DNA from 3 places in the Bacillus sp. LR--39 genome. Region 1 is predicted to be linked to each of the others. Evidence: riboswitches for the same ligand, from Rfam matches in the RefSeq annotation. Region 1 holds a riboswitch; each other region holds the start of a gene.
The links. A riboswitch is a leader RNA that binds a small molecule or an ion and turns the genes downstream of it on or off. The one in region 1 is predicted to bind S-adenosylmethionine.
Positions count from the first base shown of each region.

Region 2: another riboswitch for S-adenosylmethionine. It lies ahead of ACWHAR_RS06525 (phosphoadenylyl-sulfate reductase); the one in region 1 lies ahead of metE (5-methyltetrahydropteroyltriglutamate--homocysteine S-methyltransferase).
Region 3: another riboswitch for S-adenosylmethionine. It lies ahead of metK (methionine adenosyltransferase); the one in region 1 lies ahead of metE (5-methyltetrahydropteroyltriglutamate--homocysteine S-methyltransferase).

Region 1 covers NZ_JBSIOT010000001.1:1,640,293-1,643,570, forward strand. Annotated here, with positions in the region: gene ACWHAR_RS07695 (S8 family peptidase) at 1-840, shown strand, start outside; SAM riboswitch class I at 980-1,134, shown strand; gene metE (5-methyltetrahydropteroyltriglutamate--homocysteine S-methyltransferase) at 1,218-3,278, shown strand, end outside.
Region 2 covers NZ_JBSIOT010000001.1:1,366,583-1,369,860, reverse strand. Annotated here, with positions in the region: gene ACWHAR_RS06540 (dihydroorotate dehydrogenase) at 1-287, shown strand, start outside; gene pyrF (orotidine-5'-phosphate decarboxylase) at 256-975, shown strand; gene pyrE (orotate phosphoribosyltransferase) at 972-1,604, shown strand; SAM riboswitch class I at 1,706-1,810, shown strand; gene ACWHAR_RS06525 (phosphoadenylyl-sulfate reductase) at 1,938-2,639, shown strand; gene ACWHAR_RS06520 (inorganic phosphate transporter) at 2,652-3,278, shown strand, end outside.
Region 3 covers NZ_JBSIOT010000001.1:23,542-26,819, reverse strand. Annotated here, with positions in the region: gene asnB (asparagine synthase (glutamine-hydrolyzing)) at 1-814, opposite strand, end outside; gene metK (methionine adenosyltransferase) at 958-2,160, opposite strand; SAM riboswitch class I at 2,330-2,469, opposite strand; gene pckA (phosphoenolpyruvate carboxykinase (ATP)) at 2,667-3,278, shown strand, end outside.

The DNA.
Region 1 (3,278 bases):
GGCAAGGATATTAAAATCGCGGTGCTTGACACAGGCTGCGACATCAATCATCCTGATTTGAAAGACCGGATTGTCGGCGGGAAAAACTTCACCGATGATGACGGAGGCAAAGAAGACGCGATTTCCGATTATAACGGACACGGGACACACGTTTCCGGAACGATTGCCGCCAATGATTCAAACGGCGGAATTTCGGGTGTCGCGCCGGAAGCAAGCCTTTTAATCGTTAAAGTTCTCGGCGGTCAAAACGGCAGCGGCAAATACGAATGGATCATTAACGGCATCAACTACGCCGTTGAACAAAAGGCCGATATCATTTCCATGTCACTCGGCGGGCCAAGCGATGTGCCTGAATTGAAAGAAGCCGTCACAAATGCGGTAAAAAGCGGTGTTCTGGTCGTTTGCGCAGCAGGAAACGAAGGCGACGGAGACGAGCGTACAGAGGAACTGTCGTATCCGGCCGCTTACAACGAAGTGATCGCAGTCGGATCAGTCTCAATCGCCCGTAAATCGTCTGAATTTTCAAACGCAAATAAAGAGATTGACCTGGTGGCTCCGGGAGAAAATATTCTCTCCACCCTTCCCAACCATAAATACGGGAAGCTGACGGGCACTTCAATGGCCGCCCCGCATGTGAGCGGAGCACTTGCCTTAATAAAAGGGCTTGAACAGGACGCGTTTCAGCGGACGCTTTCTGAGGCTGAAGTCTACGCCCAGCTCGTGCGGCGGACCCTTCCTTTGGACATCTCCAAAACATTGGCCGGGAACGGATTTCTGTATTTAGACGCGCCTGAAGTGCTGATGGAAAGAGCCGAACAGGCCCAGCTGCTGTCTTTCTGATATTTTTCTCGTATAATGATTAATCAGCTTGTCATATCACCAATTTTTAAATTGTGAGATTTTCTATTGACAGTGATCTGAATAAGCTGATAAGATAACCAACAAATGATGTAACTTTTCAAAAAAATTGAAATATTTTCTCTTATCGAGAGTTGGGCGAGGGATTGGCCTTTTGACCCCAACAGCAACCGACCGTAATTCCATTGTGAAATGGGGCGCGTGATTTTTGCGCCGAGACGACTGTCTCATAAGGCACGGTGCTAATTCCATCAGACGTGATCTGAGAGATAAGAGAGGCTTGCATTTTGAAGTTAAAGCCTCTTTCTCTCATGAGAAAGAGGCTTTTTTGTTACATCTCACTTAAAGGAGGAAACTTAATGACAACAATCAAAACTTCGAACCTCGGTTTTCCGAGAATCGGCTTGAACAGAGAATGGAAAAAAGCGCTTGAGGCTTATTGGAAAGGTAACACTGATAAAGAAACGTTTCTTAAAGAGCTTGACGGTTTATTCTTATCAGCTGTCAAAACACAGCTTGACCAACATATCGATATCGTGCCGGTCTCTGATTTCACCCATTATGACCATGTGCTTGATACAGCCGTCAGCTTTAACTGGATTCCGGAAAGATTCCGCAGCATCACGGATCCCGTTGATACATACTTTGCGATTGCCCGCGGTGTAAAAGACGCCGTTTCCAGTGAAATGACGAAATGGTTCAATACCAACTACCATTACATCGTTCCTGAATATGACGAAAGCATTGAATTCCGTCTGACGAGAAACAAACAGCTTGACGACTACCGCCGGATCAAAGAAGAATTCGGAGCGGAAACAAAACCTGTCATCGTCGGTCCGTACACATTCGTCACACTTGCGAAAGGATACGAAGAATCAGAAGCGAAAGCGATTCAAAAGCGCCTTGTTCCTCTTTATGTGCAGCTGCTGAAAGAGCTTGAAGCAGAAGGCGTCAAATGGGTTCAGATTGATGAGCCTGCCCTTGTGACAGCTTCTTCTGAAGATGTCCGCGCCGCCAAAGACCTCTATGAGGCGATCACAAAAGAGCTTTCAGGACTGAATGTCCTCCTGCAGACATACTTCGATTCGGTTGATGCATATGAAGAACTCGTTTCTTATCCTGTACAGGGAATCGGGCTTGACTTCGTACATGATAAAGGCAGAAACCTTGAGCAGCTGAAAAAGCACGGCTTCCCGAAAGATAAAGTACTGGCAGCCGGTGTGGTCGACGGCCGGAACATTTGGAAAATCGATGTTGAAGAACGCCTTGACGCGGCTTCGGATATCCTCAGCCACGCTGATGTTGAGGAGTTATGGATTCAGCCTTCAAGCAGCCTTCTGCACGTGCCGGTGGCGAAACACCCTGACGAGCATCTTGAAAAGGATTTGCTGAACGGCCTGTCATACGCTAAAGAAAAACTGGCGGAACTCGGCGTCTTAAAAGAAGGGCTTCTGTCCGGAAAAGCGGCCGTCAGTGAGCAGATCGAAGAATCAAAAGCGGCACTTAAGGCTTTAAAAGCATTCGCAACAGGAGCGAACTCAGCTCAAAAAGAAGAGCTGAATCAGCTGACGGAAAAAGATTTCTCCCGTCCGGCAATCTTTGAAGAACGATTGGCGCTGCAGAATGAATCACTCGGTCTCCCCCTTCTGCCGACGACGACAATCGGAAGCTTCCCTCAATCTGCCGAGGTGCGGAGCGCACGGCAAAAATGGCGCAAAAAAGATTGGACTGATGAACAGTACCAAGCCTTTATTAATGCGGAAACGAAGCGCTGGGTTGACATTCAGGAAGAAATCGGCTTAGACGTGCTCGTTCACGGAGAATTTGAGCGGACGGACATGGTCGAATACTTCGGTGAAAAACTGGCCGGATTCGCCTTTACGAAATATGCATGGGTGCAGTCTTACGGTTCACGCTGCGTACGTCCGCCTGTCATTTTCGGAGATGTCGAATTTATCGAACCGATGACGGTAAAAGATACGGTCTACGCCCAATCGCTGACGGAAAAACACATGAAAGGCATGCTGACGGGACCTGTCACCATCTTAAACTGGTCATTCCCGCGTGTGGATATTTCAAGAAAAGAAATCGCCTTCCAGATCGGGCTTGCCCTCAGAAAAGAAGTAAAAGCGCTTGAAGATGCCGGTATTCAGATTATCCAAGTGGATGAACCCGCGCTCCGCGAAGGACTGCCGTTAAAAACGCAGGATTGGGATGAATATTTAACTTGGGCCGCAGAAGCATTCCGGTTAACGACGTCTTCTGTGCAAAATGAGACGCAGATTCATACGCATATGTGTTACAGCAACTTTGAAGATATCGTAGATACGATCAATGATCTTGACGCGGATGTCATTACAATCGAACACAGCCGAAGCCACGGAGGATTTTTAGAATACTTGAAAGAACATCCTTACGTG
Region 2 (3,278 bases), 270 kb from region 1:
CGATCAAACCGGTCGCCATCCGGATGGTATACGAAGTCAGCCAGGCCGTTCAAATTCCGATTATCGGGATGGGCGGCGTTCAGACCGCAGAGGATGCATTAGAATTTCTTCTTGCGGGAGCAAGTGCGGTTGCCGTCGGCACGGCAAACTTCGTCAATCCGTTCGTCTGCCCGGAAATCATAGAACAGCTTCCCCGTGTGCTGCGCCAACACGGCTTTCAATCTGTAAGTGAATGCATCGGAAGGAGCTGGAAACATGAAAAACAACCTGCCCATCATCGCGCTTGATTTTGCATCAGGGGAAGAGACTTTAACGTTTTTAGACTTGTTTGAAAAGGAAAGGCTTTTTGTCAAAACGGGGATGGAACTTTTTTATCAGGAAGGCCCCGCCATCATTCACCAATTAAAAGAACGGAACTGTGATATATTTTTAGATTTAAAGCTTCATGATATCCCGACTACGGTCAATAAAGCGATGAAGCGGCTGGCCGGCCTCGGCGTTGATCTCGTCAATGTGCATGCAGCAGGGGGCGCACGCATGATGCGCGCGGCCCTTGAGGGGCTTGAAGAAGGCACGCCGGCAGGCAGAAAACGCCCGTCTTTAATCGCGGTGACGCAGCTGACCAGCACTTCAGAGCAGGTGGCGAAGGAAGAGCTTCTGCTGCATAAGCCGCTGTTAGAAACGGTTGTGCATTACGGCAAAATGGCGGAAGAGTGCGGGCTGGACGGAGTGGTATGTTCGGTACATGAAACAAAAGCCATTTATGAAGCGGTCCGGCCTTCATTTCTGACAGTCACGCCGGGCATCCGCACGGCCAGTGACGCAGCTGACGATCAAGTCCGGACGGCGACTCCGTCATTTGCGAAAGAAAACGGTTCGTCAGCGATCGTCGTGGGCCGCTCAATTACAAAAGCGGAAAACCCCGTTGAAGCATATGAAGCAATTAAACTGGAATGGGAGGGCGTTCGCCGATGAAACAGGCTATCGCAAAACATCTATTACACATTGAAGCTGTCTTTTTACGCCCGAATGAGCCGTTTACGTGGGCGAGCGGCATTTTATCACCGATCTATTGTGACAACCGTCTGACATTGTCGTATCCAAAAGTGAGAAATGATGTGGCGGACGGGCTCGGCAAACTGCTGAAAGAGCATTTCCCCGAGGCGGAGATGATCGCGGGCACTGCAACGGCGGGCATTCCGCATGCTGCGCTTCTAGCAGACCGTACAGGCGCGCCGATGTGCTACGTCAGAAGCAAACCGAAAGCGCACGGCAAAGGAAATCAAATAGAAGGCGCCATTAAGAAAGGACAAAAAACAGTCGTGATTGAAGACTTGATTTCTACCGGGGGCAGCGTGCTTGAAGCTGCGGCGGCCCTTCAAAGAGAGGGCGCGGAAGTCCTCGGCGTCATTTCCATTTTTACATACGGACTGCCGAAAGCAAAAGAAGCCTTTAAAAAAGCGGGTCTTCCTTATTACTCGTTAACGGATTATGACACGCTGATTGAAGTCGCGCTTGCAAACGGAACGATACATTCAGATGACATTGAAAAACTGAAATCATGGAAACAGAATCCCGAGTCAAAAGATTGGTTTAAAAAATAATGACAATAAAAACAGGCCTCAGGGCCTGTTTTATTATTCCTATCAAAAAACTCGGGTTGACTTCTGTTAGAATTGTGCTAAAATTTAGTACAAATCTAAAAAGCTTATCAAGAGCGGCTGAGGGACTGGACCGATGACGCCCGGCAACCTGCGTGTCATGCAAGGTGCCGCATCCAGAAAAATGCACAGCATTTTGAAGATAAGGGCTATACCGGGTCACTGTCTTTCATTCCGCTGGATTGAAAGTTTTTTATATGAAAAAAAGATTGAGGGATAAGACAACCGGCAGAAAGCAACAGCTGTTTGATTGTCTCCGGGAGGAGGAAAGGAAAAATGCTAACGTATGACACATGGGAAGAGCCGGCGATTACATTTCCGGAAGACGATTCCTATAAAGGCGCGCTGTCCGTTTTAAAATGGGCATACGGCCACTACGGAGACCAGCTTGTTTACGCGTGCAGCTTCGGGATTGAAGGCATCGTCCTGATCGATTTAATTTCTAAAGTAAAGAAAGACGCGGAAATCGTGTTTCTCGATACGGGTCTTCACTTTAAAGAAACATATGAAACGATCGAAAAAGTGAAAGAACGTTATCCGGGGCTGAACATTATCCTGAAAAAGCCAAGCCTTACTCTTGAAGAACAAGCCGAGGCTCACGGAGATAAACTGTGGGAAAGAGAACCGAACCAGTGCTGCTACATCAGAAAAATTCTGCCGTTAAGAGAAGCGCTCGCGGGGCATCCGGCATGGCTGTCCGGTCTTCGCCGGGATCAAGGGCCGAGCCGGGCGAATACGAATTTCCTGAATAAAGACGACAAGTTTCAATCGATTAAAGTATGCCCGCTGATCCATTGGACATGGAAAGACATCTGGAGATATACTTCCAAGCATGAGCTGGATTACAATATCCTCCATGATCAGGGGTATCCGAGCATCGGCTGTGAACCGTGCACTTCACCTGCGTTTACCGCGGAAGATTTGCGGAGCGGCAGATGGAACGGCATGGCGAAAACAGAATGCGGACTGCATGAATAAAGGAGCTGCACGATGGAATTAGCCGCTATTTTATTCTGCCTGTTTTTTGCCATGAATATCGGAGCCAGCGGAGCCGCGGCTTCAATGGGAGTCGCTTACGGGTCCGGCGCCGTTAAAAAGAAAACGTATGCGCTGATCATCTGCGCGGCCGGAGTCCTGTCAGGGGCGGTTATCGGCGGCGGTGAAGTCGTTAAGACGATCAGCGGCGGAATCATTCCCGAACAAACCATTACGCTCACCATTGTCTGCATTATTATCGGATCGGCGGCGCTATCGTTATTCACGGCGAATGTGCTGGGCATTCCGCTGTCGACGAGTGAGGTCACTGTCGGGGCGATTGTCGGTGTCGGCGTCGCGTACAAAGTATTGTTTTTACAGCATCTTTTGGTCATCGTGAGTTTTTGGGTGCTCGTACCGTTTGTCGCGTTCTGTTTCACGTTTCTCGTCTCGAAGGTATTCAGTTCTCTGAATATTCGAGTCATTTCGAATCGGAAACAGAAGATTTTAGGGATTGTGCTGCTGATTGCGGGGTTTTGGGAAGCTTTTTCAGCCGGAATGAACAATGTCGCAAATGCGGTGGGCCCTCTGGTTGCGGCGGGCGTGCTCAGCGTGTCCAAAGGAACGCTATACGGAGGCATC
Region 3 (3,278 bases), 1.6 Mb from region 1:
TAAAAGAAGAGTCGATACCGCCGGATAGAAATGAACCGACAGGCACGTCACTTCTCATGTGAACTTTGACAGAGTCAAAGATTGCGTCTCTGACTTCTTTCACCAATTTATCTTCATCAGACTGAACAGGCTTAAAGTTCGCTTTGAAATATGTTTTAAACGCGATATCGCCTTCCGGACGGATCGTAAACTGGCTGCCCGGCTCGACTTTTTTCACTTCAGCGTCAAGCGTGCTCGGTTCAGGAACGAATTGGAAAGACATATATTGCTGTAAAGAAGCTGTATCGAGATCAATACCGTTTTGAGCGGCCATTAAACTCTTTCTCTCAGAGGCAAAATATACTTTGTCCCCGATCGTTGTGTAATACAGCGGTTTAATGCCGAACGGGTCTCTCGCGCCGTACATGACGCGGTCAGCTTTGTTCCAGATTAAAAACGCAAACATTCCGCGAAGCTTTGAAGCGGCTTCTTCTTTATAATGACGGTATGTCGCAAGGAGCACTTCGGTATCGGAATCTGTATTGAAAGTGTAGCCTTTCGCTTCAAGTTCTTCTCTCAATTCAATGTAGTTATAGATTTCGCCGTTAAAAATGATCCAATATTTTTCGTCTTCATATGATAAAGGCTGTCCGCCGTTTTCTACGTCAATAATACTGAGCCGTCTGAAGCCGAATCCGACGTGCTCGTCATGATAATACCCATCGCTGTCAGGACCGCGGTGAACGATCATTTGGTTCATTTGTTTGATTAGCTCTTCTTGATCTGCGGTTTGAGTTAATGGATGCTTATTAAAAACACCGACAAATCCACACATAGTATAGCCTCCATAAGTGTAATTTTCTAATTGGACCCCCTTTTTATAGACGCTTTGTTACGCCATTGGTTTCACGCTATGTAAAAAATAAGCATGGCAGCATCTACAAAAAGGGAAAGCCGCTTAAGTAAGCGGCTATAAAATTATTCTCCTAGTGCTTCTTTGCGAAGCGCATCCGCCTTGTCAGTACGCTCCCAAGGAAGATCCACATCATGACGTCCGAAGTGGCCGTAAGCAGCTGTCTGCTTATAGATCGGGCGGCGCAGATCAAGCATTTTAATAATGCCGGCAGGTCTCAGGTCGAAGTTATTCCGTACGACTTCGATCAGTTTTTCTTCAGAAGCTTTTCCTGTATCAAATGTATTGATGGAAATAGAAACAGGCTGTGCCACGCCGATTGCGTATGCAAGCTGCACTTCACAAGAATCAGCAAGACCTGCTGCCACGATGTTTTTCGCTACGTATCTCGCAGCGTATGCCGCAGAACGGTCTACCTTCGTCGCATCCTTACCGGAGAATGCACCGCCGCCGTGGCGTGCATATCCGCCGTATGTGTCAACGATGATTTTACGGCCGGTAAGACCCGCATCACCTTGAGGTCCGCCGATTACGAAACGTCCCGTAGGGTTGATGAAGTATTTTGTCTCTTCATCGATCAGTTCCTCAGGCACGACTGGGTTAATGACATGCTCTTTCAGATTGCGCTGAATCTGCTCAAGCGTAATTTCCGGGTGGTGCTGAGTTGAAATGACGATCGCGTCGATGCGGACCGGCTTGTTGTTTTCATCATATTCAACGGTAACTTGCGTTTTGCCGTCAGGGCGAAGGTACGGAAGAATGTCTTCTTTGCGGACTTCGCTCAAACGGCGGGCTAATTTATGCGCCAAAGAGATCGGAAGCGGCATAAGCTCTTTCGTTTCGTTACACGCATAACCGAACATCAGGCCTTGGTCTCCCGCTCCGATTGCTTCGATTTCAGCATCGCTCATTGTGCCTTCACGCGCTTCAAGAGCCTGATCGACACCCATTGCGATATCCGCAGACTGTTCATCAATTGATGTTAAAACAGCGCAAGTCTCCGCATCAAATCCATATTTGGCGCGTGTGTAGCCGATTTCTTTAATCGTTTCACGGACTGTTTTCGGAATGTCAACGTATGTTGATGTAGTAATCTCTCCGCTTACCAGCACAAGTCCTGTCGTTACAGATGTTTCGCAGGCCACGCGCGCGTTCGGGTCATTTTTTAAAATCTCATCTAAGATACTGTCAGAAATTTGGTCACAGATTTTGTCCGGATGACCCTCAGTAACAGATTCAGATGTAAATAGTCGACGGTTTTTACTCATTCACTTTTCCTCCTGAAAAAAGATCTTTTACAAGACCTTCTCATATGATACGGAACTCGCTCCCTCTTAATACAATGTCATACTATATCAGAGAATGTTAATTGGCATATTTTATGAAATAAAAAAACCTTTTCCACTCGAGGAAAGGGTTTGGTCTGTGTGCCTTTCACTCTTATCGCTCAAGGAAAATATTAAACCTTGCATCAGGTTAGCACCTTGGTTTCCCACAGTGTTTTCACCTGCTTTTTTACAGAGAAACCGGTTGCTGGGCTTCATCGGGCCTGTCCCTCCGCCAGCTCGGGATAAGAGTATCCGCTCAATGAAATATCTTATCGTAAAAGGGCGGAAAGTGTCAATATGAATTAAAGCGATTACGCGCCTTTATTTCGGGAAGCAATGGAAAAACACAAACAAAAAACCTCAAATAGTATAGACTATTTTCAGATATATGTTATACTAATTCCACATTCAGCGAAATACAAATAAACCGGCAAAGGAAGGTTTTTATGAAATTAGTTGATTTAACCGCAGATCTTCAAGCATTACTTGCAAGTCCGAATGTGCATCATAATTTATCGGCTCCAAAACTTACCGAAAAAGTGATCAGCCGAAATGAAGGAACGCTGACATCAACGGGCGCCGTACGCGCCACCACCGGCGCATATACAGGCCGGTCACCTAAAGATAAATTTATCGTACGTGAACAAAGCACAGAAAATCAAATTGATTGGGGCGCGGTGAATCAGCCCATTTCTGAAGAGGCGTTTGAAAAGCTGTACGCCAAAGTCGTCAGCTACTTAAAACAGCGGGATGAACTGTTTGTTTTTGAAGGATTCGCGGGAGCGGATGAAAAATACAGACTGCCGATTACGGTCGTAAATGAATTTGCGTGGCACAATTTATTCGCGCGCCAGCTGTTTATCAGACCGGAGACGGATGAAAGAGATCCGCAAGCGCAGCCTTTCACCATTCTCTCGGCTCCGCATTTTAAAGCAGATCCGGAGACGGACGGCACGCATTCGGAAACGTTTATCATTGTCTCTTTCGAAAAACGCGTCATTTTAATCGGCGGCACCGAATACGCCGGAGAAATGAAAAAATCAATATTCTCCATTATG